DNA from 3 places in the Carbonatibacter coralli genome. Region 3 is predicted to be linked to each of the others. Evidence: predicted binding sites of a transcription regulator. Region 3 holds the regulator's gene; each other region holds the start of a gene.
What was found. Region 3 encodes LexA, which represses DNA repair genes until DNA is damaged. Its sites were predicted from a motif close to ATGTTCTANTTTGGTTC; they were not measured.

Region 1 (10,808 bases), 110 kb from region 3:
GCATAGGGGCGGTCATTCGGGTCCGGTATCCGGGTTGTAATGACCTCGGGAGTATAGAGGTTCTGACCTGCAGAGTAGTAGATGCTGGTGGTTTCATTGATATTGAAGAACGGGACAGCATCACCAATCGAGCGGACAAATTCCGGCGGACTGGCCTTGTCATTGAAATAGGTCAGCCGCACGCCGCTTGTGTAGTTCTCGTCAGTTCCGCTCCCGAAGAGATCATTCTCGACTGTTATCGTCAGAAATGAATTGTCTTCACTCGTGATTGCTTCCGGGATGCGATCCTGCAACGTATCCTTGGCCAGTGCCGGAGGAAAGGCAGCAATCAACGCAGAGCTTATGCCTGCCAACAAAGCCTTGTTCATTCTTTCCCCCGATAGCAAATCCCTGAAAATATGAAAGAACCCAACGTTCGCAACAAGGATATTGGAAATCAAATAAAACAGAATTACAAACGGTTTCATCATTGATCAAACCGGTTTGTAATCCCCGGGACCGGATGCATGAAACCCGTCTGCTACCCTCCGGGTTTCCTTGTAAGGAAATCTGCCCCGAACCAGGTTTGAAGGCTATCCGGGGTGATGATCCATGCACAGTCCTGATCAAAAGCGCAAAACTTTTGAAGCGCAGTTTTGGACCACTGTTTCAGGAATTGAAAACACCAAAGTGACAGAGCAAGAAATGCGAACGTTCCAACAGGCTGAAAACAACAAAAGCGGCCTTCGAACGAGAGCCGCTTTTTGTTGTATCCGTTTGAACCGGAACACTTGCCAAGGTGGTGAGCCCGACAGGATTCGAACCTGTGACCCACTGATTAAAAGTCAGTTGCTCTACCAACTGAGCTACGGGCCCTTACCTTGTATGTTGCCAACGCATCAGAAAAAAGTGGTGAGCCCGACAGGATTCGAACCTGTGACCCACTGATTAAAAGTCAGTTGCTCTACCAACTGAGCTACGGGCCCTTACCATTTTTTCCTGCTTTCCGAGCCGCGCTGTTGCGCTGAACCCCGTTAGCGAGGCGGAACATAGAACCTCCCTCGGGAGAGGTCAACAGCCTTTTTCAGATTCACTGCAAAAAAAATGACTTATTTGATTTTTCTGCATTTTTTCGAGCTTTATCAAAGTTCTTCGCAAGGCTGTCACGGAAAGAATCAACTGCCGGAAGCAGCCTTCAGACGCTTGAGTGTCTCCGGCGTGACAAATTCGCTGACATCACCACCGAGGGCTGCCACCTCCTTGACAAAGCGTGAGGAAATGAACTGATGTTTGTCCGAAGCCATCAGGAAAAGCGTTTCGATATCCTGATCCAGCCGGGTGTTCATTCCTGTCATCTGGAATTCGAATTCGAAATCCGATACTGCACGCAATCCCCGAATAATGACAGAGGCTCCCTTCTGACGCGCAAAATGAACAAGAAGGTTGTCAAAGGCACAAACTTCGACGTCATGGCCCTGATCTCGCAGATGCTGGACATCCTGCTCGACAAGTTCAACCCGTTCGTCTGTAGAGAAAAGCGGGCCCTTGCGATCATTGCGGGCCACTGCGATGATCAGGCGATCCACCACCCGAAAGGATCGGGTGATGATATCCAGATGTCCGCGGGTAATCGGATCAAAGGTGCCGGGATAAAGCCCGACACGCTTTGTCATGGAAGCATCAGAAAGCGCCATGGCACTTAAGCCTCTTCGTTTCCTGTGTTGTCATCTGCTGCAGGTTCAGCCGTCCCGGACGCTTCCGGGTTCCCGGCAGAGCCATCAACAGCTTCTGTGGTGCCCTCTTCGCCTTCGAGAAGATCATCGTCATCCTCGTCAAGATCAGAGACGCGGGAAACCGAAACGATTTTCTCATCATCAGCCACATCAAAGAGCTTAACGCCACGGGTAGACCGTCCAGCAATACGGATATCATGGACAGGGCAGCGGATCAGCTTGCCGGCATCTGTGACCAGCATGATCTGGTCTGTTTCCTCTACCGGAGCAACCCAGGCCACAGACGGTTCCTTGCCCCCTGCACGGCTGAGATCGAGGTTTCCAATTCCCAGACCGCCACGGTTGGCCACACGATACTCGTATGCAGAGCTTCGCTTGCCGAGGCCGTCATCAGAGATGGAAAGAATGAACTGCTCGTCTTCAATCAACCCCTCAAGAGCCGGACCGACTGCAGAAGCCAGTTCGTCCAGATTCTCTGTTGTATCACCTTCGGCGTTGTCAGCCCGTCGTTTTGCAGAGGCATAGCGCAGATAACTGTCGCGCTGCTCGATATCAAACTCCTTGTGATCCAGGATCGCCATGGAAATTACATCATCGTTGTCGGACAGTTTGATTGCCCGAACGCCTGTCGATGTCCGGCCTGCAAAAACCCGAATGTTATCAACGCCAAAGCGGATACACTTGCCACGGCGGGTTGAAAGCAGGACATGCTGGTCTTCCCGACAGGTTTCCACACCGATGAGGAAACTGCCCTCGTCCAGCTTCATGGCGATCTTGCCGTTGGCGTTCACGCGCACAAAGTCTGACAGCTTGTTGCGGCGTATGCCACCTGTTGAAGTGGCAAACATCACATACATGTCGCCCCAGGTGTTTTCATCCTCAGGCATGGGCATCAGGGCTGTGATCTGCTCGTCCGCATCCAGTGGCAGCATGTTGACCAGAGCCTTGCCCCGTGACTGCGGATTGCCGACCGGCAGGCGGTACACCTTGGTTTTGTAGACCATTCCCTTGGAGGAGAAGAACAGAACCGGCGTATGGGTGTTGCACACAAAGATACGGGACACAAAGTCCTCGTCACGGGTTGCCATCCCGGCGCGTCCCTTGCCACCGCGGCGTTGCGCCCGGTAGGTGTTCAGCGGTACACGCTTCACATAGCCCCCATGGCTGATGGTCACAACCATCTCCTCACGCTGGATCAGGTCCTCATCATCATAACCAAAGGCACCATCCAGAATTTCGGAGCGTCGTGGCGTTGCATAGCGTTCACGCATCTCAACCAGCTCGTCACGCAGGATGCCCATCAGCTTTTCGCGGGATTCAAGAATTTCCAGATAGTAGCGGATCTTTTCAGCCAGATCTTCGAGTTCACCGGCAATCTTGTCACGCTCAAGGCCGGTCAGTCTTTGCAGGCGCAGTTCAAGAATGGCGCGCGCCTGGGCCTCGGACAGATAATAGGTCCCCTCTTCCGTTACGGAACGACCTGGCTCGTCAATCAGCTTGATCAGGAACTCGACATCACGCGCATCCCAGGCGCGGGACATCAACTGCTCTCGTGCGACAACAGGATCAGGCGCGGCACGGATCAGTTCGATGACGGGATCAATGTTCGCAACAGCAATGGCCAGACCTACCAGAACGTGAGCCCGATCACGTGCCTTGCCCAGTTCGTAGATGGTGCGGCGTGTAATGACGTCTTCACGGAACTTGACAAAAGCCTCGATAATGCTGCGGAGATCCAGCATTTCCGGACGTCCACCGTTCAGAGCCAGCATGTTGGCACCAAAAGAGGTCTGCAGAGGCGTGTAACGGTAAAGCTGGTTGAGAATGACCTCTGGCTCGACATCCCGACGCAGTTCCACAACAACGCGGACGCCGTTACGGTCACTCTCGTCACGAATATCGGTGATGCCTTCAATGGTCTTGTCGCGAACAATATCCGCGATCTTTTCCATCATGCGTGCCTTGTTCACCTGGAACGGGATTTCGGTCACAACGATGGCCATCTTGTCCTTGCGGATTTCCTGGATATCGGCCTTGCCGCGCATCACGACAGAGCCACGCCCTGTGTGATAGGCATCGCGAATGCCGGTACGACCAAGAATGACACCGCCGGTCGGGAAATCAGGTCCCGGGATAATCTGGTTCAACTCGTCAATGGAGATATTCGGATCATCAACATAGGCGCAGCATCCATCCAGAACCTCACCCAGGTTGTGTGGCGGAATGTTCGTCGCCATACCCACGGCAATACCACCCGCTCCGTTCACCAGCAGGTTCGGGAAACGCGCAGGCAGAACGGTCGGTTCCTTGGTGGTTTCATCGTAGTTGTCCTGGAAATCAACCGTGTTGCGGTCAATGTCCTCCAGCAGGGCTTCACTGGAAACGCGTTGCAGACGGGATTCCGTGTAACGCATCGCAGCAGGTGGATCACCATCCATGGAACCGAAGTTCCCCTGTCCGTCCACCAGAGGCAGACGCATGGAGAAATCCTGTGCCATACGCACCATGGCATCGTAAATCGCCTGGTCGCCGTGAGGGTGATACTGACCCATTACATCACCGACGATACGCGCAGATTTGCGGTATGCACGGTTCCAGTCGTATCCGGACTCTTTCATTGCATAGAGGATCCGGCGGTGAACAGGCTTCAGACCATCACGTACATCAGGAAGCGCACGGGACACGATCACGCTCATGGCGTAATCGAGATAGGATCGGCGCATTTCGTCTTCGATGGTAACCGGAGAGATGTCCATTGGACCTGTAGGCGTTGGGGTGTTCGATGTCACGACTGTGTCCCGTAAAACATTGGTAATGCGAGTGCCTGCTGCACCTGATCAGTCACCTTGAGCCAGTGCTGCGACAACAGGTCTTAAATTTGAAGGGAAATTGTAACAAAGCGGTTCGGAGCGAACAACAAAATGGTGCCGTTTCGCCCGTAAAATCAGCTTTTTATCGCAAATTTTCACTCTTGACAGAATCATCTCTGTCAGGTGCGCAGTTTTCGAACCATGTCACAGTGCGGAATACCACCGTCATCATAGGCATCACCCGGTTGTCTGACGAATCCCAGCTTCTCGTAAAAGCTCTGCTGTTCGAGTTGTGCTGACAGATAAACACTTTGCAGTTCGGGCTGTTCGTCACACCAGTGCAGCCCGCGAAGCATCATCATCTTTCCCAGTCCGCTTCCCCTGCCATTCCTGGCGACAGCCACCCGGCCGATTTTCGCCTGTGTTCCATCCTTCAAAAGGCGCAGTGTACCGATCATTTCCTGCTGCCCGTCCTGATCTCCCTCAACCAGAACATGCCAGGCTCGAGTGTCATCTCCATCAGGGTCGAGATAAATTGATTCCTGTTCAACTACAAAGACTTCTGATCGTAATTTCAGAATTTGATAAAGCTGATGTGAAGACAGTTCATTAAAAGAAAGAAGACTGGTTTTTGCTTTCATGCCCGACACCTTCCCGAACGAAAAAGAGGAGCCCTGTCAGGCTCCTCCCGAAACAATCTTTGGACTGGATCAGAACGGGATTTCGTCGTCCAGATCATCGCCCATACCTCCGCCAGAGGACGAGCCACCACTGCCACCGGCAGAACCGCCACCAAATCCACCGCCACTTCCGCCGCCGTAGCCTCCTCCGGAACCGCCGAAGGGATCGCCGCCACCGGCAGAACCTCCACCCTCGCCGCCCATTCCGTCATTGCGGCCATCGAGCATGGTCAGTTCGCCACGGAAGTTCTGGAGAACAATTTCGGTCGTGTATTTTTCAACACCGGCCTGGTCTGTCCATTTGCGCGTCTGGAGCTGTCCTTCGACATAGACCTTGGAACCCTTGCGCAGGAATTTTTCTGCGACATCGGCAAGACGGTCATTGAAAATAACAACACGGTGCCATTCGGTGCGGTCACGGCGTTCGCCGCTCATTTTGTCGCGCCAGGACTCGGAAGTCGCAACATTGAGGTTCACCACGCGCTGTCCATTGTTCATGGAGCGGATTTCCGGGTCGCGCCCCAGATTGCCGACAAGGATTACTTTGTTTACAGATCCAGCCATGGTGTTCTGTGCCTTCCATTATTCTTCTGATTGGCGAATCACGGTTTCGTTCATCCGCCTCGTGTTTGTTTGAACACTATACCTAACGAAGTGATGACGCCACGACAATAAAAAGAAAAAGGTCTTTGATACAATTCCTCCGGAAGCACCAGAAATCAAGGCGCTGCCAAAATGACAGCGCCTTTGAAAAAGTAGCCTGCTTTTGAACAGGATCAGAATCGGTAGCCCACGCCAATACCGACAATCCAGGGATCGATATCAACATCGGCATCAACGATGCTGGCCCCTGTATCAATACGAACATCCGTATTGAGCATGATGTGTTTGACATCCAGATTCACAGACCAGCTGTCATTAAGCTCGTAGTCGACACCGGCCTGGAAAACAGCACCGAAGCTGTCATCATAATCAATATCCCGGAACCCGTTTCCGACCTTTTCGTCATAGAAAACAGTGTAGTTGATCCCTGCTCCCAGATAAGGCTTCAGGCCGGGCGTCAGGACATCATTGAAGTGGTATTGCAGTGTCAGGGTCGGTGGCAAAAGGCGCACATCGCCAAGATCAAGCTGACTTGCAACAGAGCTGTTGTTCCACTTCACATCGTGCTGGGTGGTTGCCAGAATCAGCTCTGCCGCAATGTTGTCCGTGAAGAAATAGGTAAAATCGACTTCTGGTACGAAATCGTTGTCGATTTCCGGGCTGCCGTTGATATTCGAGCTGCCATCTTCATCCGGAAGCACGCCGATACCGCGCAAACGGATCAGAAAATCACCCTGTTCGCTTGCCAATGCCGGAGCTGCGACAAAAGCTGTTGTTGCCATAAGTGCTGCGCAAAAAGCTGACTGAAGCTTTTTCATTGAATTCTCAATCCCCTTGATCGCTTTCAGGAGTCTCCGGAAAGCTGATGTTGACACTCAAAGACACAAACTTTCTGTGCTCTTTGTATGCCTCCTAACATCCTGAAAAAAGAGATGAATTGATCTGGATCATATTCGGCAGCAATGACGGATGCGTCAAAAGTTCACATCAAATCCGGCAAGGGAGATAGAGCGTAATTTAATATCATGTCTTCAGAAAAAGAAGACAGAGTGATCACGAAGACTTGCGTTTTGTTCTTGCTTCGTTCATCTTTTTGATCCAGACAACTAGGCCTATACAGGGCACAAGCCTTTCTTCATGTGAACACAGGACCCTTCAATGACAATCGCTCATGAAAGCCGGTATATCTCGGTTCGCGGTGCGCGCGAGCACAATCTCAAGGATGTCTCTCTGGATATTCCGCGAAATGAACTGGTTGTCATTACCGGTTTGAGCGGATCCGGAAAGTCATCCCTGGCTTTTGATACAATCTATGCAGAAGGTCAGCGGCGCTATGTGGAATCGCTTTCAGCCTACGCCCGCCAGTTTCTGGAGATGATGCAGAAGCCGGATGTTGATTCCATTGAAGGCCTTTCTCCTGCGATTTCCATCGAGCAGAAAACAACATCCAAAAATCCGCGCTCGACAGTCGGCACCGTGACTGAAATCTATGACTACATGCGACTTCTGTTTGCGCGTGTCGGGATTCCCTATTCGCCTGCAACCGGCCTTCCGATTGAAAGCCAGTCTGTCAGCCAGATGGTTGATCGGGTTCTTGAAATGCCGGAAGGAACCCGTCTGTATCTTCTGGCTCCTGTCGTCAGAGGCAGAAAGGGAGAGTACAAAAAAGATCTGCTGGCCCTTCAGAAGCAAGGCTTCCAGCGTGTCAAGATTGATGGAACGCTCTATGAAATTGCAGACACTCCCGATCTGGACAAAAAGAAGAAGCACGACATCGATGTCGTCGTTGACCGCCTTGTGGTCCGGGAAGACATTCAGTCAAGACTGGCAGATTCCTTTGAAACAGCCCTGAATCTCTCGGACGGGCTGGCCTATGTTGAGGATGCAAAAACCGGGGAAACAACAGTTTTCTCGGCGCGCTATGCCTGCCCGGTTTCCGGTTTCACCATTGATGAAATCGAACCGCGTCTGTTTTCCTTCAACAATCCCTTTGGTGCCTGCCCGAAATGTGACGGTCTTGGCTCCACGCTTTATTTCGATCCGGAACTTGTTGTTCCCGACAGGAACCTTTCCCTCAAGGCCGGAGCCCTTGCTCCCTGGGCCAGCACAACATCCAAGTATTACATGCAAACGCTGAATTCCCTGGCCCTGCACTACGGGTTTTCAGTCGAGGCGGCCTGGAAGGATCTGGGCAAGGATGTTCAGGAGATGCTGCTTTACGGTTCCGGCAAGGAAATCATCTTGATGACCTACAGCGACGAAAAGCGCAGCTATCAGACTGAGCGGCCGTTCGAGGGTGTCATTCCAAACATGCAGCGCCGCTATCGTGAAACCGACAGTGACTGGGTCCGCGAAGAGCTTTCAAAGTATCAGGCAAAGCAACCCTGCCCGTCCTGCGAGGGCCACCGCCTGAAGGATGAGGCGCTTTGCGTCAGGATCAACAACAACCACATTTCCGAGGTTGCCGCACTTTCCATCGGACAGGCTGCAAAATGGTTTGAAGAGCTCCCGCAGCACCTCAGTCAGAAAAACCAGGAAATCGCGGTTCGCATTCTCAAGGAAATCAATGATCGCCTGTACTTTCTGGTCAATGTCGGCCTTGACTACCTGACCCTTTCCCGATCATCCGCCACCCTTTCCGGAGGTGAAAGTCAGCGCATTCGACTGGCTTCCCAGATCGGCTCGGGCCTGACCGGCGTTCTCTATGTGCTTGATGAGCCTTCCATCGGCCTGCACCAGCGCGACAACGAAAGACTGCTGCAAACCCTCAAGCGTCTGAGGGATCTCGGCAATACTGTTGTGGTTGTTGAGCATGATGAGGATGCCATTCGCACCGCAGACTATCTTGTCGATATGGGGCCGCGTGCAGGCGTGCACGGGGGCGAGGTTGTTGCGTCGGGAACACCTGCCGAGGTGATGCAGAACAAGGACAGTCTGACAGCCCGGTATCTGACAGGCGATTTGGCAATCTCCCTGCCCGCCAAGCGCAGAAAAGGCAAAAAAGGCAAGGCACTGGAAATCGTCAAGGCTTCCGAAAACAATTTGCAGGATGTCTCTGTCAGTCTGCCGCTCGGAATCTTCACCTGTATCACCGGCGTCTCCGGGAGCGGCAAGTCCACACTCATTCTTGAGACACTGTTCAAGGCAGCTTCGCGCAAGCTCCACAATGCTAAGGCGCACCCCGGCAAGCACGAAGACATCAGAGGGCTGGAACACGTCGACAAGATCATCGACATTGATCAGTCTCCGATTGGCCGGACACCGCGTTCCAACCCCGCGACCTACACCGGGGCCTTTACACCGATCCGGGACTGGTTCGCCGGTCTGCCGGAAGCCAAGGCACGCGGTTACAAACCCGGCCGTTTTTCATTCAATGTCAAGGGTGGTCGCTGTGAGTCCTGTCAGGGTGACGGAGTGATCAAGATTGAAATGCACTTCCTGCCGGATGTCTATGTCGAGTGTGATGTCTGCAAGGGCAAGCGCTACAACAGGGAAACCCTGGAAATTACCCACAAGGGCAAATCCATTGCCGATGTCCTTGCCATGACAGTCGATGAGGCTGCCGAGTTCTTCACAGCAGTCCCCTCCATTGCCGGAAAGATGGAAACCCTGCAGCGCGTTGGTCTGGGCTACGTTCAGGTTGGTCAGGCCGCCACTACCCTCTCGGGTGGTGAAGCTCAGCGGGTCAAGCTGGCCAAGGAGCTTTCAAGGCGCTCCACAGGCAAAACCCTTTATATTCTGGATGAACCAACGACCGGTTTGCACTTCGATGATGTGCGCAAACTTCTGGAAGTGCTGCAAACCCTTGTAGACCAGGGCAATACTATTCTTTGCATTGAGCACAATCTGGAAGTCATCAAGATTTCTGACTGGATTGTTGATATGGGGCCTGAAGGCGGGACAAAGGGCGGTCTGGTTGTTGCGACCGGAACCCCTGAGGAAGTTGCCCGGGTTCCGGAAAGTCATACGGGACGCTTTCTTGCGCCCTACCTCAATATCGAAAGCTCGTCCAAAGCGTCTTGAGGACCAAAAAAGCCCCGATCCGGAAGGTCGGGGCTTTTTTCATCAAACGGTCAGTTTCTCTTCCGTCTTCTGTGCTGGCAGATCAAGCTGGAAACAGCGACCAAACTGGCTCGACATGTTTGGATCAATGCCATAGACAGGCAGGGCCTTCTGAACACCGGCCACCTTGTGATCCCCCATGTGCTGAAGGCTGTCACAGTTAATTGTGTCTCTGAAGGACTGGCTGCAAAGCACTCTTCTATCAAGAGTTTTTGTCAGACTTTCAAGGCGAGAGGCCTCATTGACAGCAGGACCGATTGTTGTGAACTGCAGGCGATCCGGCAATCCAACATTGCCGAACATGACATTTCCGACATGCAGGCCCAGACCGAAATCAATGTTGCAGCGCCCATCGGCACAGGTTCCTTCACTGTTGATCTGGGTCATGCGGCGTGTTGTGTCTTCCGCAGCCATCAGGGCCCGGAAACAGGTTGCCTGATGATCTTCCCCTTCATTCAGCGGGAAAATTCCCAGAACGGCATCGCCAATGAGCAGGAGAACATCTCCGCCGTGGTCCATAATGGCACCGGCCGTACATTCAAAATAGCCATTGAGGACCTGCAGATATTCTTCCTCGGGAAGACTGTCCGCAAGGGCTGTGGAGTTTCTGAGATCGCTGTACCAGATGACAGAGTGAATTCTTTCCCCGTCCCCGCGCTTGATCTGTCCCTTCAGAACCCGGTTGCCGGCATTGCGACCCAGATAGGTTGTGCAGATATTTTTCGAGATATTTTCCTGAATGATAATCTTGCTGATCACAGCAAGCCTTTTTTGCAGGCGCACCAGGCTTTGCAGATGTGCATCCGAAAAACCGCCTTTTGAATCCGATGCCCAGCTTCCGATCATTCCCTTGGTGTCAAAGTGATCGTCTTCCCTGCTGTCCTCGAAGGAAAAGGCATAGGCCATGTAGTCTGTATAGCCCTGCTCTTTCAGTTCGGGGA
Region 2 (10,808 bases), on a different contig from region 3:
CTTGCGAGGCAGAAAACAAGGCGCATGCAAGGAAGGATGCATATTCTGTTAAGGAGTTTTCAGAATGGACCTGTTTGAAATATATGAGGGTAGAAAGGTAATACGTCCAGAACAGCCACCATGACGGTGTTGCGACACTCTGGCCATAGTTACTGAATTTGTCGAATAGGAAATCAATGAGCCACGCGCCGTTTTTATTTGAATGTTTCCGTTTGCAGCGCATTTCATGAGCGTGGAACATTAAAGCTGATGAATGGTCTTTATTTGCTTCAGCTAGTTCTTTAAGGCGGTTTATTTTACTGGAAGCTTGTGGGTCTTTTAGGGTTTCATAACTAAATTCCCACTCACTGTCCCTTAAGACAATCTGATTGTTTATTTTGGTGTTTGTTAGATCGGGGATGCAAGAGAAACGGTTCCCATTTAACTCAAGGCTTTTGTTGAAGCTGGCTCCACGAAATGAGAACTGTTTGATTTTTTCGGAAGACAAAAGATCAGAAAAAATGACGCGCCCTCTAAATTCTGCACCAATGAAATCGATTTTACTTTCTCCAAATTTTGCTTCTTCAAAAGCGAGATCACCTTCCCCAAATTTTGCTCCGGCAAATGAGATTTCTCCCTTTCCGAATTTTGCTCCTACAAACGAGACCCCTCCTTTGCCGAACTTTGTTCTTTGAAATCTAATTGTTTCATCTTCGAATTCTGCATCTACAAATGAGACAATACCGTCTCCGAATTCCATCTCATCAAAAAGGGCAGGACTTTGTTTGAATTTTGCGTGAGGAAATAAAGTGTTCCCTTTTTCACTTTTCGCACCCCAAAAATTGATTGTCGCTTTTTCAAACGTTGCGTTGATAAAGGTAATATCAGCTTCTCCTAATCGAGCAGCCCCAAAAGATAGTTTACTTTTATTGAATTCTGCATCGTCAAAAGAAAGGTTTCCTTTTTTGATTGAGACTCTGGAAAAAATGATATTTCCCTCGCCGAATTGCGCATCATTGAAACTAACATTTCTTCCTCCGAATTGAGCTCCGGAAAAAATGACGTGACTATCTCCAAACCTCGTACCTGTGAAATTTATTTGTGGCCCATTGAAGATGGAATACTCAAATGAAACTTGTCCAGCTCTAAACTTGGCCCCGCTAAATGAAACGTTGTAATCTCCAAAATTTGCTCGTGTGAATAAAATATCTCCTTTGGGGAATTCATATTCTTGGAAGTTAATTTCTTTGATGACCTGAGTGGGGTTCGACTTCCATACTGGTTTGATAAAAGTAGGGAAATTGACACCTTCAAAGCTTATGTTGTGCTCAGGATTCATGCGAACCCATAGGTTCCATTCTGTTCTACCTTTTTTAAGTAGTTCGATCGCCTCGTCAGGCTGAAGGGTTTTTATTTCTGTCATTTGAAAAAACCTTTTTAAAAAGTAAAACAGAACCCTCGCTTGTTGACTACAGATGATGGCGAACTGTTTATTCTTTTTTCTTGATTATCGGTAACGGAAAAGAAAGTTGAGGACTTATTTGGAATGAATGTCTTTTGGTCTTGGATCGGGTTTCTTGACCATCGATATCATAGCAAACGATATCTTTTTCAAATTCTGTCAAAACCTTCTGAATGTCCTGTTCCTGAAGAGCTGAATACTGTTGTGCAAATACTCGTGTGATTTCAGGCAGAGAAATTCCTGGTGTACGATTAATTAGATCAAAAACTAAACTACGAGATCGATCTATTGTGTTCTCCCTTTCAAGTTTGGAAAAGGTGAACAGGGTTGGATCTTGCCCTACTTGTCTAGTGATGTTCTGGTATTGAAGGCCATCATAATTATAGGTTTGAGTGACGTTGCCATTTGCCCAGTGCGAACCTGTCATAACGTCACGAGCTTTGGGAGAGTCAGCAAGATGGATTAATGTCATAAATTTATGACTGGTATCCATTTGAATAGCAAAGTCAGACATGGTTACAAAGCGGCTGTTATAATGGATTAATTCACAAATTACATGGCGGATTGCATGCCATTCAAAAGTACTTTTTAGAGAATTGATCCTATTAATCAGAGCTTCTTTTTGGGCGGGACTAGTGCCAAAGATTTTGTAGAAATCAATTTTTTTCTGATTTTCTGGCGTCCAATAATGGGCTGTATAATCAATCATAAAATTCCAAAGAATTTCTGATTTTCCGGATTTTTTTATCATCTGGATTGCTTGCATAGGTACCTGAAGATAGCCGTAAGGATCAATGAAAAAGAATTTACGATTACCTTTTGATGAGCTCTCCAGACTTTTCATTTCATGGAGGACTTCGAGATAAACATCCTCAAAAGCCTTGTTATAAAATGAACAGTTTTTGAAATAGTGTGGGAAAAAATCTTGGATAAATATTTTTAGATATTTAATTGCGGTTGGTTCTAGATCGTTGAAGAAAAAGTAGGGCTCTATTTCAACGGGTCTACCACGTTTTTCCGAGATTTCTTTTTGTAGCTTTTGGCATGTTTCTATTGCGATCAGGGGAGAGCAAAAAACGGGATTGTCAAATTCATCTTTTGCAAATCCCCCTCCACAAAACAAATCCGCAATGAAAATTCGCAGCTTTTGAACATGTGAGTTTTGAAAGTAAACCCTAATGTAATCTGACAAATAATCCCTGTAGAGATCATATTTTACGAGAGTATGTGCGTCGATAATATCTGTGCCGTCGTGCTTATATTTCTTTTTTGCCATGCCTGATAAAATGCTATTCCAGTTTGTGATTACAGACTGAGCGGCATTTCATCCCATGTTTGGCCTTTGAAATCCCGCCCGTTTTCTTTCTTCGAGCGTTTCTTATTGTCCTTCCCCCAAGTCCCCCATTGTTTGAAGAAGAACGCTGTTTCAAACATCTTACATTGCTTGAAAATCTCTTCAATCCATTCCTCTTTTACAGGGCGTGCATTTGGACCACTTTCACCGCCAACAATCGCCCAATGAATTTCAGAAAGGTCAACGTTTCCAACGGGTCCAATCAGCGGTTCAAATGAAATGAACCGGACTACAGCGGGAATGGTTTTCAAGGTTTGGATTCGATTTTTGGTTGTATGGTCTTCAACGCTGGTGCCGAGCCAGACGTTTGCCAGCTTTTTCGTTTCGGTTTCTTTGAAAAACTGAGCCATACGCTCTGGGCGTTTGGTGAGTATTTGATATTGGTGACGTGGTGTCTCTTCCATCACCTTCCATACTTTTTGGGCAAACTGAAATGGAACAGATTCATGAAAGAGATCGCTCATTGAATTGACGAAAATCTGTCTGGGTTTCTTCCATCGTTTGGGAATTTCTAATGATTTTTCATCAAGTTTAATGTCGCCAGTCCAAACCGTGCGCTTGCCAGATTTTCTGGTGAGGCCAGTGTATTTTTCCGTTCCCATCGCTTCCAGGCGTCGAGCCATCTGCATCGCGTAACAGTTTGTACAGCCAGCAGATATAATTGAACAACCAGCAACAGGGTTCCAGGTTGCATCTGTCCATTCAATTGCTGTTTCTGACATGTGCTTTTCTTTCGTTCAAAGTGCGATGCTCTCTTAAAAAACTCTAGCAAAACCTTCTGTTTGCAAGGCAGTTTTCTATGCAATTTATTGGTTGAAAAGCATTGTGAATCATATTGAAAAACCTTTCAATCCTTCAGTTGAAAGAAAGTCAACTATCGCTGAATGTTGATTGTTTCTTCTGCAGACTTTATCGCATCCATTATAGCTTGGTCATAGTAACGGGGCCGGTTGCTCTTTTTTGGTGCGGGATCAAGCCAGAGAATGTCTGTCAGAAGAACATCCGAATAATAGGCGCTTTTATGGTGTGAACTATCCGGAGGAAGCAGGCCTGCCGGTTCAATTCGGGCTTTGAAGCGGGGGCGTTCCCAACGGATCACAAAACGTTCGCCCTGTTTGTTAAAACAAAGCAGGGAAGATCCGGAGCGGTTTATTTTTGTCAGCTGTGATAATAGCTCTCGAGGTATGGGCCTTTCTCCAGACAGCCAGGCATTAACCACTTGCGGCTTGAAATCCATCGCGTCAACTAACCGTTCAGTCCAGTCCTTGCCCCAGACTTCCTGTCCCAATTCTTTTAGTCTCGACAAAGGAGCTGCATCCTTTTTCATGACCCGACTCCACCTGTTTGTTTATTCCAAAAGCGCTATAGAACAAAAAGAGAACATTCTTTGTGAAGAGTCAAGAACAGCTATCCATCAGACCATTTGGTCCTGGTCGCCATAATGGTCAGCTGCAGCCATCATCTCAGAACGAAATCAGCAAGAAAAAGGCTCTGATGCCGGCAGGGTATGCCCCCATCCTCAGACCCCACAAAACGCGCTACTCCCCCCGCCTCGCCTGCGGGCTTTTTAGGTCGTTTTTTTTGCAGTGCAGAGCCACCCTGAAAACCAATGTTCTCTAGGACGGTTTTGAGAAATTACCGTTCTCAAATCTCTGCAATTTTCGTCACAAGATGCAGAACTGGTGGCACAGATTTGCTGGGGCTATTTTTAAAAGGCTCATCCTGTTTTCAGTTCGACTTCGGAAAAGCGTAATATTTGTAACCGAACCTTGAAAATGAATTTAAGTGTTTGTTTTTTAATCGTTATTCAGGTTACAGGAAAATGTAATTTCTTGTAATTTTTGTTACGCCTGCTTCTTAAGTATTTGAAATCAAACGATTTTTTGTGGCGGGAAAATTTCATCAAAAAGTGTAACCTGATTACACTGAAATTACAATATTCTGTAATCTATATATTGTTTTTATATCAATATGATAAGTATGATTTCTGAACTTGGTTACAGATATTACGCTTTTCCGAAGGTCAAATTTTTTCAGCGCTCAAAAAGCCGCTGCCAGGTATATTCCCAGAGCTTTTCTGCAATGAGGGAATCCATTCTTTTTGACTTCATTACGAATGAATTACGAATGATGTGCTCTAAGCTTATGTATTCATTGGATTATGCAGGTCAGGCCAGGGGCACCAATGCAGCTGTAAAAGAGAGGATGCCTGAAACAGGTAGGCCTCTTTTTTTGTATCTGGCCGGTGCTGTTTTCCTGAAAATTCCCGACAGTTCTCTCCTGAAAGAGAGCCGGGCTTCATGGGGCGGATGCCATACAGGATTCAGTATAGTGTAAGATGCAGCTCTGTATTGGGGAGACGGATTATGGATAACTATACCGGTGGTTGTGCCTGTGGGGCGGTTCGGATTGAGGCAGCGGGCCAGCCCTTCAGGGTCGGGATCTGTCACTGTCTGGATTGCCGCAAGCATCACGGCGCTCTCTTTTATGCGGCCGCTGTGTTTCCGCAGAAGGTCGTGCAGGTTGAGGGGGAAACACGGGATTACAAAGGCCGTCACTTCTGCCCGCTCTGTGGTTCGTCCGTCTTTGCCCGGAGCGAAGATGAAATCGAGGTTCATCTCGGAACGCTGGATGAACCAAATCAGCTCAAGCCAGGTTACGAAATCTGGACCTGTTGTCGGGAGGACTGGTTGCCGGCGTTTCCCGATGTCAGGTCATACAGGAAGGGACGTGATGACAAGGTCCGTTACGAACCTTAGAAAGTCAGACACCCAGCCCCGCTGCAAAGCCCGAGGACCAGGCCCACTGGAAGTTGTGCCCGCCGAGGTGTCCGGTGACGTCGGTGACCTCGCCGATAAAGAAGAGACCGGGATGGTCCCTGCATTCCATGGTGGCAGGGTCGAGTGAACGGGTGTCGACACCACCGAGGGTGACTTCCGCCTTGTTGTAGCCTTCATCTCCTGCGGGTGTGAGCTGCCAGTTCGACAGGCCTTCGATCAGGCTGTTCAGTGTTTTCTTGCCTGTTTCTGTCATGGAACCTGTTGCGCTGTGTTTGTCCGCCATGGCTTTGGCAAGACGGTTGGGCAGATGGTTTGACAGAATGCTGGAGACGTTCTTCTTGCTCTGGCGATCTGCGGCCATCAGGGCCGGAATGTCTTCGCCGGGCAGGAGGTTGATACGGATGGACCCGCCCGGTTGCCAGTAGGACGAGATTTGCAGGATGGAGGGGCCGCTGAGGCCGCGATGGGTGAAGAGCAGGGCCTCTTCAAAGGACTGCTTTCCAGCAGAGGTGCGTACCGGCAGGGAGAGGCCACTAATGGCCTTGCAGAATTCCTTGTCGTCTTCCTGCAAAACCAGGGGCACAAGGGCAGGGCGAAGAGGGGTCACCGGAATGTTGAGGTTCTGCGCCAGCCGGTGTCCGAAATTCGTGGCGCCAATCTTGGGGATCGAGAGACCGCCAGTGGCGACAACCAGATTGCGGCAGGATTTCAGGCCGTCGCTGGTTTCAAGTTCGAAGCGCGGACTGTTTTCATCCTGAACCGGAAGGCTGCGCACTGCGGTGATTGTCGTTTGCCCCAGAACCCTTGCTCCCTTGCTGGAGCACCGCTCCAGAAGCATGTCGATGATGTCGTTGGCGGAGTGATCACAGAAGAGCTGTCCCAGTGTTTTCTCGTGCCAGGCAATGTTGTGGCTCTCGACAAGCTTCAGAAAGTCGCGCTGTGTGTAGGCTTTCAAAGCGGGGCGAACAAAGCGGGGATTGTCGGAAAGAAAGTTGTGGGGGGCACAGTGGATGTTTGTGAAGTTGCAGCGCCCTCCACCAGAGATCCGGATTTTTTCGCAGAGCTTGCTCGCATGATCCAGAACCAGCACGGACTTGCCGCGCTCGGCTGCTGTCATGGCGGCCATCAGTCCGGCAGCCCCTGCGCCGATGACAATCACATCCTCGCTTTGACCCTTTCTGACGGGTTTGAGCGTTGGTGCCGTCTTGAGGCTGAGAGTGTTGCGTGCGCTTGTTCGGGGTTCTGTCATCAGGGAGGCTGCTTTGAAAGGGTTTGAATGCGCTTCCGGGACCGGATGCAGGGAGAAAGCTTGCTGTTCTTTGCCCCTCGTGATAGCTCAAGAACCTGAAAGACGAAAGCCTCTCTCTTTTGATTGAGGTGATTTCCCTGCAAAAGCTGTTTTGACCCCGAAATTTTTCCGGAAAGTTTCTGTTATGTCCGCCTCTGTTGTTCTCTATGGTCTCAAGAATTGTGACACCTGCCGCAAGGCACTCAAGATGCTGGGCGACAAGGGTATTGATGTGCGGTTGCATGATCTGCGCAAGGATGGTCTTGACGCGGAGATGCTGGATCGCTGGCTTTCTGCGCTGGGTTGGGAGGTTCTGCTCAACAAGCGGGGGACAACCTGGCGTGGTCTGGATGACAGCCTCAAGGACAATCTGGATGATGCGGGCGTTCGCGCCTTGTTGCTGGAGCATCCGGCACTGATCAAACGTCCAGTCAGCGAGGCGTCCGGAGCAGGGGATACCGTTATTCGCGTCGGTTTCGGCAAGGCAGAACAAGCTGCACTGATGGGTGAGGCCTGATCATGAGCGATGATTTCAAGGACAAGCCGGAAGAGGATCGTCCGAAAAGGACTGTGCGTCGTCCTGCACGTCCTGCCACCAGTGGGCGCACACCTTCGGCCCGGAAAAACCGGGATGGCGATGATGATTTCATGACAGATCGTGGCCCTCAGAAGAAGCGCTTTTCCCGTGATCGTGACGACAACCGTGGACGGGGAAGGGGTGAGCGTTCTGTTTCCGGCCGTGGCAGTGATCGCGATGGTCGTGACAGTCGGGGTTATGACCGCCGCGGGGATGATCGTTCTCAAAGTCGTCCGTCCTCAAGAGCATCTGCAGAGCCGGTACAGAAACAGGAAAACAAAAGCCTGCCTCACGCGCAGCGCCTGTCGCTGATGTGGCGTGCTCTTGAGACCATGTCCTGGGAGGATTGCCAGCTTGATGAGGCCCTGGCGCAAACCATGCGTTCGGCTTCTTCCCATCTGACGGAAAAGGACAAGGTTGCCATTCGCAAGGGCGTCTGGGGCTATATGCGCCGCTACCGTCGCGTGCTCTGGTGGCTGGCAGAGGCCGGGCACACGCCTTCACTGCGCCGCAGTTTTCTGGTTGATCAGGTGGTCGGACTGGGCGCAAGCGTTGAGGATCTGGATCGCAACTGCCGGGGTGGCAAGGTGCTGCTCAAGCCGCTGACAGACAATGAACGCGCCTTGCTGCTTCCGCTGCAGGGCAAACCGCTGAACCATCCGGATATGCCCGAAGAGGTGCGTCACGAGTGTCCGGACTGGGCCTATGACGGTTTGAAAGCCGTGTTTGGTGAACGTTTCGGTGAAGAACTGGATGCGTTGAACGAAGAGGCTCCGCTCGATCTGCGGATCAACCCTTTTAAAATGTCCAATGAAAAGGGCGAAGCTTCCCTGAGGGATGCAGCGATCACAGCGCTTTCCAAACAGGGCTGGAAGACAGAGGCCCTGCCGCAGACGCCTTATGCGCTTCGTTGTCTGAATTTTCCGCGAAGCTTTGGAAAGGTGGCTCTCTATCAGGAGGGTGCCATTGAAATTCAGGACCTTGGCTCCCAGATGGTGGCGGCCCTGCTGCAGGCGCAACCCGGTGAACGAATCGTCGATTTCTGCGCCGGAGCAGGTGGCAAGTCCCTCGCACTGGCCCCTGCCATGGAAAACCGTGGACAACTTGTTCTGACGGATGTGCACAGCAAGCGCCTTCAGCGCTCTGCCCTGCGTCTCAAGCGGGCCGGCGTTTTCAATGCCGAACGCCAGGTGCTCGGAAGCGAGCGCGATCCCTGGGTCAAGTATCACAAGGGCAAGTTCCACCGTGTCCTGGTTGATGCCCCCTGTAGCGGGACCGGGGCCTGGCGCCGCGGGGTTGATGCCAAGTGGCGCAAGGATGAAGAGGACCTTCGCGAGCTTTGTGACCTTCAGGGCTCTATTCTGACCTCTGCGGCGCGTCTTGTGCGCCCGGGTGGCCGTCTTGTTTACGCCACCTGCTCCCTCTTGCCTGCAGAGAATGAAGAACAGATTTCCGCCTTTTTGCGCTCCAGACCGGATTTCAAACTGGTTCCTGTGAGCAGCCTCTGGGCTGATGTTTTTGAAACGGAATGTCCGGATCACCTTGGCGAGATGCTGCGGCTGTCTCCCTCGAAAGACGGGACCGATGGTTTCTTTGCCGCTGTTCTGCAGCGTGAAGAGCAGGAGAAGTCTGAATAGACAGCGATTAGTCTTTACATCATCGGGCCTGTGACTTTATTCATAGGGTTTGCGTCAGATGCGGGAAAGATGAACAGGACAGACAGGTCTCATGGCAGTTTTCCACAACCTCAAGAATTTGCCCGACAGCGCCCGGGGTGCTGTCGTTGCCATTGGTAACTTCGATGGAGTTCATCGCGGGCATCAGGCTGTGATTGCGACTGCACGCAAGGTTGCCGAGGACCTCAAGGCACCACTGGCTGTTCTGTCTTTCGAACCTCATCCACGTCTCTTTTTCAAGCCGGAGCAGGAATCCTTTCGTCTGACCCCCGTTGTTGCCAAGGCCCGCGCCCTGCAGAAGACGGGGATTGATCATGTTTTCCTCCAGGCCTTTACAGAGGAATTTGCCGCGCTGAGTGCTGAGGACTTCATTCAGGAGGTTCTGGTCGGGCAGCTTGGTGCCTGTCATCTCGTGGTGGGAGCGGATTTCTGCTTTGGCAAGGGGCGCAGCGGCAATGTCGAGGTGCTCGAACAAAGTGGTAAAAGGCTCGGCTTTGGTGTCACCGGAGCAGGGGCTGTGCTGGATGAAAGTGGGGAAGTTCTGTCGTCTTCGCGCGTGCGTCAGTTCCTGCGTGATGGAAAGCCAAGGGAGGCCGCGGCCATTCTGGGGCGCTGTTGGGAAATTGACGGACCGGTGATCAGAGGTTTTGAACGGGGCCGGACCATTGGTTTCCCGACGGCCAATCTTTCCATGAGCGATTATTTGACACCGGCTCTCGGTGTCTACGCCGTAAGGGTTGCCAAGGCCGGTTTGATTGAGGGAACAGGACTGACCTACTGGTACGACGCTGTGGCGAATATTGGCCGCCGTCCCACCGTAAAGGGTGAGGGAATTAATCTGGAGGTTTTCATCTTTGACTTTGATGAGGATCTCTATGGAACAGATTTGCGGGTTCAGGTGGTTGACTTTTTACGTCCGGAAATGAAATTTGACGGACTGGACGAACTGAAGGCCCAGATCGCCAGGGATTGCGAGGCTGCCCGTGCAGAACTCGCCAAGATGAAGTGATGAATTGAATGGACTGATCGGTAAGAGCCGATTGGCCAGTGAACAGTAAGATACGGAAGTGACAGTCCATGACAGTGGATTACAAAAACACGGTATTCCTGCCGACAACAGATTTCCCCATGCGTGCCGGTCTGGCGAAAAAAGAGCCGGAAATTCTGAAGCACTGGCAGGATATTGGACTGTTCACGAAAATTCGTGAGGCCAGCAAGGGTCGTGAAGCTTTCACACTGCACGATGGCCCTCCCTATGCCAATGGTCACCTGCACATGGGGCATGCCCTGAACAAGGTGCTCAAGGATGTGATCAACCGCTCCCAGCAAATGCAGGGCAAGAATGCCCATTATGTCCCGGGCTGGGACTGTCATGGTCTGCCGATCGAATGGAAGGTCGAGGAAGGTTACAGGTCCCGCGGTCAGGACAAGGACGAGGTTCCGGTCGTCGAGTTTCGTCAGGAATGTCGTGAATTTGCCAACAAGTGGATCGATATCCAGATCGGGGAATTCAAGCGTCTCGGTATCGAGGCGGACTGGAACAATCCCTACAAGACAATGAACTATGAATCAGAGGCAATCATCGCACAGGAACTCGGCAAGTTCCTGATGAACGGTGGTCTCTATCAGGGCTCCCGTGCTGTTCTCTGGTCCGTGGTTGAAAAGACGGCACTGGCCGATGCCGAAGTGGAA
Region 3 (10,808 bases):
GGAGCTTAAAAACTCTTGTGGAAAGGCATTTTTTTGGAACTTCCGGACAAAGCACGAACCAAAGTGATCGCAAGAGGCTTTTCAGCAAAGCTGCCTGGGCTTTGCAGTATGCGTCCCGGTCTCATTTTCCCCGGCATATTCTCCGGCCTCTTTCCTGCTGTCCTGCGTGCGCCTGATCCGGGCTTTTCTTCAAACAAGACCGATTTGATGCTTCTTTTTTGGAAAACAGCACTTTATAGTGCGCCTCATGACAATGATTACCGATACAGCCCAACTCACCTCTTTCTGCGAACAGCTCGCCCAATCCAACTATATCACCGTCGATACGGAGTTTCTGAGGGAGAGCACCTACTGGCCAAAGCTTTGCCTTGTTCAACTGGCAAACGAGGACGTCTTCGCGGCTGTCGATGTGCTTGCAGAAGGTATTGACCTTACTCCTCTCTTTGACCTGATGCGCAACAGCGCCGTGCTGAAAGTGTTCCACTCTGCACGCCAGGATCTGGAAATATTTCATCTGCTGATGGGCGGAGATCTGCCCGCACCGCTCTTTGATACACAGATTGCTGCAATGGTCTGTGGATTTGGAGATTCCGTTGGTTATGACAATCTGGCGCGTAAACTGATCAATGTGGAAATTGACAAGTCAGCGCGTTTCACAGACTGGTCAAAAAGACCTCTGACTGAAAAGCAGATCAACTATGCCCTCTCGGATGTCACTTTCCTCCGGGACATCTATAAAAAACTGCAAAAGCAGATTTCCAGTGCCGGACGGGAACACTGGCTGACAGAAGAAATGGCCATCCTTGAATCTCCGGCCACTTATGTGACCCAGCCGGAAGATGCCTACAAGCGCATGAAAACCCGTTCCAATGACAAGCGTTATCTGACTGTTTTGCGCGAACTGGCTGCCTGGCGTGAAGCTGAAGCCCAGCGCAAGGACATGCCGCGCGGCAGAGTGCTCAAGGACGAACAGCTTTTTGACATCGCGGCCCAACGTCCCCGCACTCCGAAGGAGCTGGCGAAAACACGGGGTATCTCGGAAGACATGGCCCGGGGGCGCATTGGCAAGGCCCTGCTGGAGGCTGTTGAAACAGCCCTGTCACTGCCAAAGGACCAGCAGGCCATTCCAAAGGAACGCATCGAGGTTCCCGCCGGTCGTGGTGCCGTTTCAGACCTTCTGAAAGTGTTGCTCAAACAGCGTTGCGACGACTTCAATGTTGCACAGAAACTGATCTGTAACAGCCAGGATCTGGACCGGATTGCCGCTGATCAGGACAGTGACATCGCCGCCATGCACGGCTGGCGTTACGAAGTTTTCGGGGAAGTCGCCCAGAAACTCAAAAAGGGTGAACTCTCCCTGCATCTGGAGAACGGACAGCTTGTTATCAACACCCGGTGAAAACCGGCTTTCGGCGCAATTGGTTTCCCTTGCAAAAAGCGTAGCGCTTATAACCGTTGCGCTTTTCAGCCTTCAGTCAAATCCGAAGGCCCAGGCTGTTGGTGGCGGCATTGAACTGACAGCAGAACAGCTCGCTGAAGCGCCGGAATTCTCTGTTCCTGTTGATTGCGACTTTGATACAACCTGCTTTGTTCAACACTATTTTGACCATGGTCCCGGCTCACGCACCCAGGATCACTTTTGCTCAGGCCTGACCTACAACAATCACCGTGGCATTGACATCCGGACCACCACCCTTGAGCAGATGGAACAGGGGGTCAATGTCATTGCCGCTGCCGAGGGTGAAGTCATTATTGTGCGTGACGGCGTCACGGACCGGGCGCTCAATCAAAGGGAAGTCAACGAGTTTCTGACCAACAGTGGCCTTGTTCTGAAATCAAATCAGGTTGTGATCCGCCACAGCCGGAACTGGTACAGTCTTTACGGCCATCTGAAAAAGGGGACAGTTGCAGTCAAAAAGGGACAACGTGTCAGGCGCGGACAGCCTCTGGGCGAAATCGGCCTCTCGGGCAGCACCAGCTTCCCTCACCTGCACTTTGGCGTGATGTTCAATAACCGTGTCATTGATCCCTTTACGGCACGGGAAGATGACGCAGGCTGTCAGCAACCGGCGCGCCAGAGCCTGTGGACAGAAGCAGCAGAGGCCATTCTGACCAAACGGAAGGTCGGCATTCTCAATGCAGGTTTCTCAGACAGGGTTGAAGGAATTGATGATCTCAAGACAAAACCGTTGCTCTCCAGATCACAAACCCTGACATCAACGCAGCAGATCACCTTCTGGTCCGGCCACTGGGGCACGCAAAAAGGGGATCACATCACACTGGAAATTCATCAGCCGGACGGTCAGATCGCCCGTGTTTCATCCGTTGCAGAAGAATCCCGTGTGAACGGATACCACTTTCTGACCCTGCCTTTGCCCCCGAGCGGACAGCAGGCTTCCGGACGTTATGTCGGTGTTTTTTCAATCCTGCGCGGCAAAAAGGTTGTGGCCAGTATCACCCGTGGGGCCGTTGTCCCATAAGGCCTGATAAATGCAGTGTTTTAAAGAGAAAACCGCAGCTCTTCTGTCTTGACACAAAAAGAGAACCAAAGTAGAACAAAAGCAGATGTTTTTGCTTTGTTCCATTTTCGGCAGGAGACAAACGTGCTGACACGCAAACAACGTGACTTGTTGCTCTACATCCATTCTCACATGGAGAGCAAGGGCCTGCCACCGTCCTTCGATGAAATGAAGGATGCCCTGGATCTCAAATCGAAATCCGGTATTCATCGTCTTGTCACAGCACTGGAAGAAAGAGGTTTCATTCGTCGTCTGGCCCACCGGGCCCGGGCGGTCGAGATTGTCCGCCTTCCCGAAGACATGATCCCTGCAAGGAAAACGGAAAACCGGACAACGGATCAGGCGAACAACGTTGTCCCGCTTAAATCGGGAGCATCTGCACCGGAAACAGGTGAAACACCATCGGCACAGCTTCCCCTTTATGGAAAGATTGCTGCCGGAACGCCCATTGAAGCCATCAGTGATCCTTCAAACTTTGTGGATGTTCCTCCGCACCTTGTCGGTTCCGGTGAGCATTACGCCCTGACAATTGACGGGGATTCCATGATCGAAGCGGGTATTCTGGATGGTGATACCATTGTTCTGGAACGCACAAGCCGCGTCGAAAACGGCACCATTGCTGTTGCTCTTGTCCACGGTGAAGAAGCGACCCTGAAGCGCATTTATCACAAGGGACAGGAAGTCATTCTGGAGCCGGCAAACGCCACACATACGGCCCAGCACTTTCATGCCAGTGACGTGCAGATTCAGGGACGTCTGGTCGGACTGGTCAGAAACTATCACTGATCCTGTCTGTGCCTATCTCTCCCAGGGGCGCTTCTCTCCTGATGGTTCAAGAGCTTTGCCGTTCAGAGCTGTAATGCTGTATCCGGAGTGTCCCGTATCCTCCGGCCAGAGCGCGATGCCCGCCGTTTTTCCCAGAACTCTCCTGTCGAAAAGAGGAACCTCACAGGAAAAGCGGTAAACAGGATAGCGTGCAATCACCAAATCTGCGTTTCTGCAATCCTGCCTCAGGGAATTCGGCGAGAAGGACAAGGCAACGTCAAACGCTTCTTCCTGCTCCGGACTGTCAAAATGAACAAGACATCCTGACGGATCGCAGTTGATCCGCTCAGAAGTCACAGCAGCCTTCTGAAAGTCAATGATCTGGTCGCTTCCCCAATAGTCCTTCCAGATGTTCCGGGCAAAGCGTTCACTGCGCAGGGTTGAAACAACAATACTCTCCTCGTCCCTGAACGCGATCAGCTTCGCCTTCTCATCAACCAGCATGACGGGCTGAGGCTGGGCGACAATCCGGATGGCCCAAAAAGGCACCACAAGTAAAGCTGCCCAACGCAGTGGACCCTCGATCAAAACAAGCCAGAGAAAGATCAGCAGAAGCAGGAGCAAACCTTCCACCCCCAGAGGCGGGACATGAACTGCCCCCAGGGAAAAGGCACCAAAGAACTCTGCGATCAGCAGCAACTGATCCAGAGACCACGACAGCATTCTCACGAAAGGCTCCCCCATGCCCAGAGGGAGCGCAACCAGACACACAAGCACCAATGGCATGACAACCGCACCTGTCCAGGGAACAGCCAGCATGTTGGCCGGAATTCCCATCAGGGATATGTTCTGAAAGTGATAGGCGACGAATGGCAGGGTTGCCAGGGATGCCACCAGTGAACAGAGAAAGAGGCTGCAAAGCCACCACAGAACCTGTCCGGTCACAGCCCCGGGCAAAAGGCTCAGAACAGCACCGGGTCTTCCCTCAAGCTCGGCATTTTTCAAACGATGCACCCAGTCTGCCCGTGCAATCGTCTGATAAAAGGAAACCAGAGCGAGAACAGCTGCAAAGGAAAGCTGGAAAGAGGCGCTGACAACAACTTCCGGAGCCAGAATCATCACCCCCAGAGCCGCGACAAAAACCAGTCTGAAGGAAAAGGGATTCCTGTCCAGCAGGATTGCACCAAGGGCAAAACCAATCATGATAAAGGCCCGTTGCGCCGGAACAGGGGCGCCGATCAGCTGCAGAAAGAGAAAACAACCGGCAAAGGCAACAACGGCAGACAGTTTCTTGATGGGATAGCGCAAGGCCAGCGCAGGCCAGAGGGCCAGCATAAAACGCGTTCCCCCAAAGAGAATTCCTGCCAGCAATCCCATATGCAGACCGGAAATGGCCAGAAGATGAGCCAGACCGGACTGCCTCATACTCTCCTGTTGCTGTTCCGTCAGCTTGCCCTTTTGGCCTGTCAGGAAAACAATCACCAACGCCTGCTCGTCCTCTGGCAGATACGCTTTGATGGAGCGGATCAAATCCAGCCGGAGACCATTCCACAGCCTTGTCCATGCTTCCGTCAAACTGCCCCGGACAAGAGCCCCACCGGCGTCGATCTTTTCGGCATCTCCCATCATAAAGCCCGAAGCACCAATCCCCCTGAAATAGTTCTGCCTTGCAAAATTGTACCCATCAGGATGAAGGGCCCCGGAAGAGGGAAGAAGCGCTGCCCTGCCTTCTATACAGTCGCCAATATCAAACACATCCTCCTGCCGGGTTGTGAGCCTGAGACCCGATGGTGTTTTCCCGTTTCCCAGCCAGGGAACCTCTACCTCCCTGAATGTCAGACGGGCACCCTGCCGATGGGGCTCGATTTCGGCAACGCATCCCTTGAAAGGTGCTCCGAACAGTTCTCTTTCAAGCATCACTGTTCCTGCGTTTTCGGCCCTGTACTTGATGAACCCGAACCCGCAGAAAAACAATCCGGCAAGCAAAAGAACTGCGCCGAACCGGACAAACCGTGTCAGGGACATCAATCCTGCTGAAAGAATCAGAGTGGCCGGCAAGGCTCCGATGATCGCAAGCCATATCCATTCGGGAGGTTCATAATCCGGCAGAAAATAGGTGGCAATTCCCAAACCAAAGCATAGAACACACAGGTAAAACAGACGGATCCTGGAAAAGGCCCTGTCCAGAAAACCGCTTTTCCCGAGCCTGCGATTCAGATTCCGCCCCTCAACAATCAAACGATCCCACAGCATTTCAGGAAAAGCGCCTTGTTATCCATTGCTCTTTTTCCATCATAACTTACAGCCCCTCCCTTTTTCCACGTCTTTCCCCCTTCCCGGCATTTGATACTCCTCAAGAGCTGTGATACATCAGCCGGAAAGAAGAATGACCCTCCTTGCAAGCCGTTCACAGGAATGGCGAAACGGAGATCGTTCACTGAAACAGACAAGCCGTTATGGAGCCCTTTGCAATGTCTGCATCTGCCAAACAAGTCGTGACACGTTTTGCACCTTCCCCAACCGGTTTTCTTCATATCGGGGGAGCCAGAACAGCACTGTTCAACTGGCTTTTCGCCCGGCACCACGGTGGCCGCTACACACTGCGTATTGAAGACACGGATCGTGCCCGCTCCACCCCCGAAGCGATTGATGCCATTCTGGATGGTCTCTCCTGGCTTGGACTGGACCACGATGGAGACGTTGTTTACCAGTTCGCACAGCGTGACCGGCATGCAGAAGTGGCCAACAGTCTTCTGGAACAGGGCAAGGCCTATCATTGCTATTGCTCGCCCGAAGAACTGGAAGCCATGCGGGAAAAGGCAAAGGCAGAAGGACGCCCGATCAAGTATGATGGCACCTGGCGCGACCGTGATGCATCCGAGGCTCCCGAAGGCGTCAAGCCTGTCGTGCGTCTGAAGATGCCACAGGACGGAGAAACCACAATCCGGGATCTCGTTCAGGGTGATGTGACAGTTCCAAACAGCCAGCTCGATGACATGATCCTGTTGCGCGCAGATGGCACACCCACCTACATGCTGTCTGTTGTTGTCGACGATCACGACATGGGCATTACCCACGTCATCCGCGGAGATGATCACCTCACAAACGCCTTCCGCCAGTATCAGCTCTATGCTGCCATGGGCTGGGACATTCCCGAGTTTGCCCATATCCCGCTGATCCACGGAGCAGATGGTGCCAAGCTTTCCAAACGTCACGGTGCTCTTGGCGTCGAAGCCTATCGCGACGAGATGGGTTATCTTCCGGAAGCACTGCGCAACTACCTTCTGCGTCTTGGCTGGGGCAAGGGTGACGAGGAAATCATTTCAACAGAACAGGCTGTCGAATGGTTCGACATTGATGCTGTAGGCAAGGCCCCATCGCGCTTTGATTTTGCGAAGCTGGACAACCTCAATGGTCACTACATCCGCAACAGCCAGGACAGAGCTCTGGTGGAGCTTGTCGCCCCGCTTCTGGCAAACCGTCAGGAGTTGCAGGTTGGCGATGCGCAGAAAACACTGCTGAAAAAAGCAATGCCCGGCTTGAAAGAGCGTGCAAAAAACCTTCTGGAACTGGCTGATTCTGCTGCCTTTTATCTTCACCCTCGCCCATTGGAACTGAATGAAAAGGCCGCCAAACTTCTGGATGATGAGGCCCGCTCCCGACTTTCCCTCCTCCACGCCCAACTGGAAACCCTTCAGGAATGGGAAGCTGAAAAAATCGAACAGCTGCTCAAAAGCTTTGCTGAAAGCCAGGAACTCAAACTTGGAAAGGTCGCACAGCCTGTACGGGCCGCTCTGTCAGGCAGCAATGTCTCCCCGAGTGTTTTTGAAGTGATGGAAATTCTGGGCAAGGAAGAATCCCTTGGCCGTATCGGGGATCAGGCTCTCTGACCCCTGCCAGAGCACGAGCGTCTGAAAGCCCCTGTCTCCCCCGGCAGGGGCTTTTGTTTTTTCCCGAAGCCTTCATTGAAGAAAATGCGTTCTGTAATTGATGTTTAAGCCTTTAACCATTATGCTGGCGCAAAGGGACTTTTAACAAAAAAACAAAAGGTAAAAGACATGAGCGCTGACAAAAGGAACTCTTTCACACTAACGGACAACCGAACGGGCGAAAGCTTCGAAATGCCCCTGATGGATGGAAAGGTTGGCCCTTCTGTTATTGATGTGCGTCGTCTCTATGCCCAGACTGGCTGTTTTACCTATGATCCCGGCTTCACCTCCACCGCGAGTTGTGATTCCTCCATCACCTATATTGATGGTGACAAGGGTGTCCTGCTCCACAGGGGATATTCCATTGAAGAGCTCGCATCCAAAAGTGACTTTATGGAAGTGTGCTACCTGCTGCTGAACGGTGAACTGCCCAATGTGGAGGAAAAGGAAGACTTTTCCAAGAAGATCACCTATCACACCATGCTTCATGAACAGGTCATGAATTTCTATCGCGGCTTCCGTCGCGATTCCCACCCCATGGCTGTTATGGTGGGTGTAGTTGGCGCGCTCTCAGCCTTTTATCACGACTCAACCGATGTACGTGATCCGCAACAGCGACTGATCGCCTCTCATCGTCTGATTGCAAAAATGCCGACACTGGCAGCGATGGCTTACAAGTATTCCATCGGCCAGCCTTTTGTTTATCCCCGCAACGATCTCAGCTACTCGGAAAACTTCCTGCACATGACCTTCTCTGTACCGACAGAGGAATACAAGGTCAGCCCGGTTCTGGCGCGTGCAATGGATCGCATTTTCATTCTCCACGCCGATCACGAGCAAAATGCCTCAACATCCACAGTCCGGATCGCCGGCTCTTCCGGTGCGAACCCCTTTGCCTGTATTGCTGCGGGCATCGCCTCGCTCTGGGGTCCTGCGCACGGTGGTGCAAACGAAGCCGTCCTGCAAATGCTTCAGCAGATCGGTCACAAGGATCGCATTCCGGAGTTTATCGAGCGCGCGAAAGACAAGAATGATCCCTTCCGTCTGATGGGCTTCGGTCACCGCGTTTACAAGAATTACGATCCACGCGCGGCCGTCATGCGTGAATCCTGCCACGAGGTTCTCGCAGAACTCAATGTAGACGATCCACTGCTGGAACTGGCGATGGAGCTGGAGCGCATCGCGCTTTCCGATCCCTATTTCAAGGAAAAGAAACTCTTCCCGAATGTGGATTTCTATTCCGGCATTATTCTCAAGGCCATGGGTTTCCCGACCTCCATGTTTACCGTTCTCTTTGCTCTTGCCCGGACTGTCGGCTGGGTCGCTCAGTGGAACGAGATGATCGAGGATCCAATGCAGAAAATCAGCCGCCCTCGCCAGCTTTTCCTGGGCGAAGACAAACGCGATTTTGTCCCGATGGACCAACGCAAATAAGGCAATCCATCATTCATAGCGGATACAACAAAAGAGGCTGCCCATCCGGCAGCCTCTTTTTTACGATCTGTCGCAAAATGTCACGGATTTAACCGGATTGCTGATTTTTCCGGATCACCTCAAGCACAGCTTCAGCCGCCTTGTCGCTTGGGGTTCCCTCCTCCGGAGAAAGCATCTCCACTATTCGGGCACAGCCTTCATCAGACTCCCTGCACATGGCCGGGTCTCTTAGAAAAAGCTTGAGATCTGCCGCCAGGATATCCGGACGACAACACTCCTGAATGCGTTCAGGCTGCAACTCCTCGTCCAGCAGAATGTTGGGCAGGGAATAATAGCGCGTCTTGATAAAACGCCTGATGATCCAGGCCGAGAGCGGTTTGACACGATAGCCCACGACAGTCGGAACCGAAGCAATCGCAAGTTCGAGAGAGACTGTACCGGAAGCTGCCAGAGCCACATCCGCTGCGGCAAAGGCCCTGTACTTGTTATCCTTGCCATGACACACAACAGTCTTAAACGGCCAGCGCTCAACAAGCCGCTGAACAGAATCAGAAACCTGATCCACACAAGGAACAACAATCTGCAGACTGTCCCTGTAGGAGGCATGCAGATTGCTGAGCGTCTGGCTGAAAATACTGCCAAGCTGTGAAATCTCGCTTTCCCTGCTTCCCGGCAAGACAACAATCGTTGTGCAACCGGGATCAAGCCCCAGTTCTTCCCGGCATTCTTCCCTGTTCAGTCCCCTGGGTTGATCTTCCAGTGCAGAGTGACCAACAAAGGTCGTCTCCAGTCCGTGGCGGGTAAAATACCGGGGTTCAAACGGGAGCAAAGCCAGCAGATGATCAAGATAGGCCGATATCTTTTTGGCCCGCTTAGGCTTCCAGGCCCACACAGAAGGGGCAACGTAGTGAACAAGCGGTATTCCGGTCTTCTTCAAACGTTTGCTGACACGCAGGGAAAAACCGGGCGCATCCACTGAAATATAGACATCCGGTTTTTTCTGCTTCACGTCTTCAACAGTTTGTCCAATCCGGCGCAGAAAATGGGGGATATGGGGCAGGACTTCCGCAAAGCCCATCACCGAGAGTTCCTTCATCGGAAACAGGCTGCTCAGCCCCTGAGCCTGCATGTTGCTGCCACCAATCCCGACGAACTCGACCTGATCCGATGTTCTTCGCCTGAGCGCAGCCATCAGGCGAGCAGCAAGCAGATCCCCCGACGGTTCACCTGCCACGATGTAAACAAGAGGTTTTTCCCTCACTGTTCCGTTTCCTGCTCTTCCATGAAATCAGAGGGATGGATACCACAAACAAACACACCGGCTTCATTGGCTTTCCGGACAACCTGTTCCCGGTCAACCAGCAAACTGCCTCCTGCCTCAAGGGCAATCCCCCTGAAGCCGGACGCAACAGCGTTGGCCAGAGTGGTCAGCCCTACCGTTGGCAGATCAGCGCGGCGATCCTGTTCCGGTTTCTTCAGCTTCACCAGAACAGCTCCCCTGCCTTCACGTTTCAGCTCTCTGCTCCGCAGGATCAGCGCATCCGTGCCTTCAATACCCTCGACAGCCAGCACCAGCCCGTCCTGAACAACAACGGACTGCCCCACATCAACAGCACCAAGAGCGCGGGCAACCTCCACTCCCCTGCGAACATCCGAGACGGTTTCCGGATCATCAATACCAAATTCGCCAAGAGGCCCTGATGGCATCAGGAGGTCCTGCAGGAAGTCATCCACCCCCCGGAAAAGGAACCCTTCCTCTTCGAGAGTGTCAATGACCCCACGCAACAGCGTATCATCGCCAAGACTTTTCATCCCAGCCCTGGCCAGCACCTGCATGGCCCGCCAGTCAGGTCGCAATTCCTTGACTGAAGGACGTTTGATTGGCCCGATCATCACCATTTCCTGAACCGCGTTCGCCTTCAGGGTCTTTATGACAGTTCCGGCCGCCCCCAGCCTGGACCAGGCATGATCCACACCCTCGACAGTTTCCTGATCGGTATGCCCGTCAAAAGCCATGACGAAGACCGGACGGCCTGTTTGATGGCAAAGTTCGACCAGTTTTCTGGGCAACGGCCCCGAGCCAGCAAGAATACCAAGCTTGGGAAGCGTCTGTCCTGCATCAGATTGAGACAAGGAATTCATCGTCATGATGCCTCTGCTG

Region 1: a site for LexA is predicted at 6,876-6,892, ahead of uvrA (excinuclease ABC subunit UvrA). Genes of this name have one in related genera too.
Region 2: a site for LexA is predicted at 3,518-3,534, ahead of AAAH10_RS02955 (DUF5131 family protein). Genes of this name have one in related genera too.

Annotation. Positions count from the first base shown of each region.
Region 1 covers NZ_JBBUTJ010000003.1:57,382-68,189, reverse strand. Annotated here, with positions in the region: gene AAAH10_RS08740 (lipid A deacylase LpxR family protein) at 1-368, opposite strand, end outside; tRNA gene AAAH10_RS08735 (tRNA-Lys) at 780-855, opposite strand; tRNA gene AAAH10_RS08730 (tRNA-Lys) at 890-965, opposite strand; gene coaD (pantetheine-phosphate adenylyltransferase) at 1,155-1,673, opposite strand; gene gyrA (DNA gyrase subunit A) at 1,679-4,468, opposite strand; gene AAAH10_RS08715 (GNAT family N-acetyltransferase) at 4,702-5,163, opposite strand; gene ssb (single-stranded DNA-binding protein) at 5,233-5,766, opposite strand; gene AAAH10_RS08705 (OmpW/AlkL family protein) at 5,979-6,623, opposite strand; gene uvrA (excinuclease ABC subunit UvrA) at 6,964-9,828, shown strand; gene AAAH10_RS08695 (adenylate/guanylate cyclase domain-containing protein) at 9,871-10,808, opposite strand, start outside.
Region 2 covers NZ_JBBUTJ010000001.1:654,358-665,165, reverse strand. Annotated here, with positions in the region: gene AAAH10_RS02965 (hypothetical protein) at 1-1,402, opposite strand, end outside; gene tcmP (three-Cys-motif partner protein TcmP) at 1,470-2,717, opposite strand; gene AAAH10_RS02955 (DUF5131 family protein) at 2,747-3,517, opposite strand; gene AAAH10_RS02950 (hypothetical protein) at 3,670-4,122, opposite strand; gene AAAH10_RS02945 (GFA family protein) at 5,162-5,554, shown strand; gene AAAH10_RS02940 (BaiN/RdsA family NAD(P)/FAD-dependent oxidoreductase) at 5,559-6,824, opposite strand; gene AAAH10_RS02935 (arsenate reductase) at 7,009-7,380, shown strand; gene AAAH10_RS02930 (RsmB/NOP family class I SAM-dependent RNA methyltransferase) at 7,383-9,077, shown strand; gene AAAH10_RS02925 (bifunctional riboflavin kinase/FAD synthetase) at 9,169-10,125, shown strand; gene ileS (isoleucine--tRNA ligase) at 10,194-10,808, shown strand, end outside.
Region 3 covers NZ_JBBUTJ010000003.1:172,155-182,962, forward strand. Annotated here, with positions in the region: gene rnd (ribonuclease D) at 248-1,399, shown strand; gene AAAH10_RS09225 (M23 family metallopeptidase) at 1,380-2,480, shown strand; gene lexA (transcriptional repressor LexA) at 2,604-3,305, shown strand; gene AAAH10_RS09235 (ComEC/Rec2 family competence protein) at 3,318-5,537, opposite strand; gene gltX (glutamate--tRNA ligase) at 5,756-7,174, shown strand; gene AAAH10_RS09245 (citrate synthase) at 7,343-8,647, shown strand; gene lpxB (lipid-A-disaccharide synthase) at 8,736-9,908, opposite strand; gene AAAH10_RS09255 (LpxI family protein) at 9,905-10,795, opposite strand.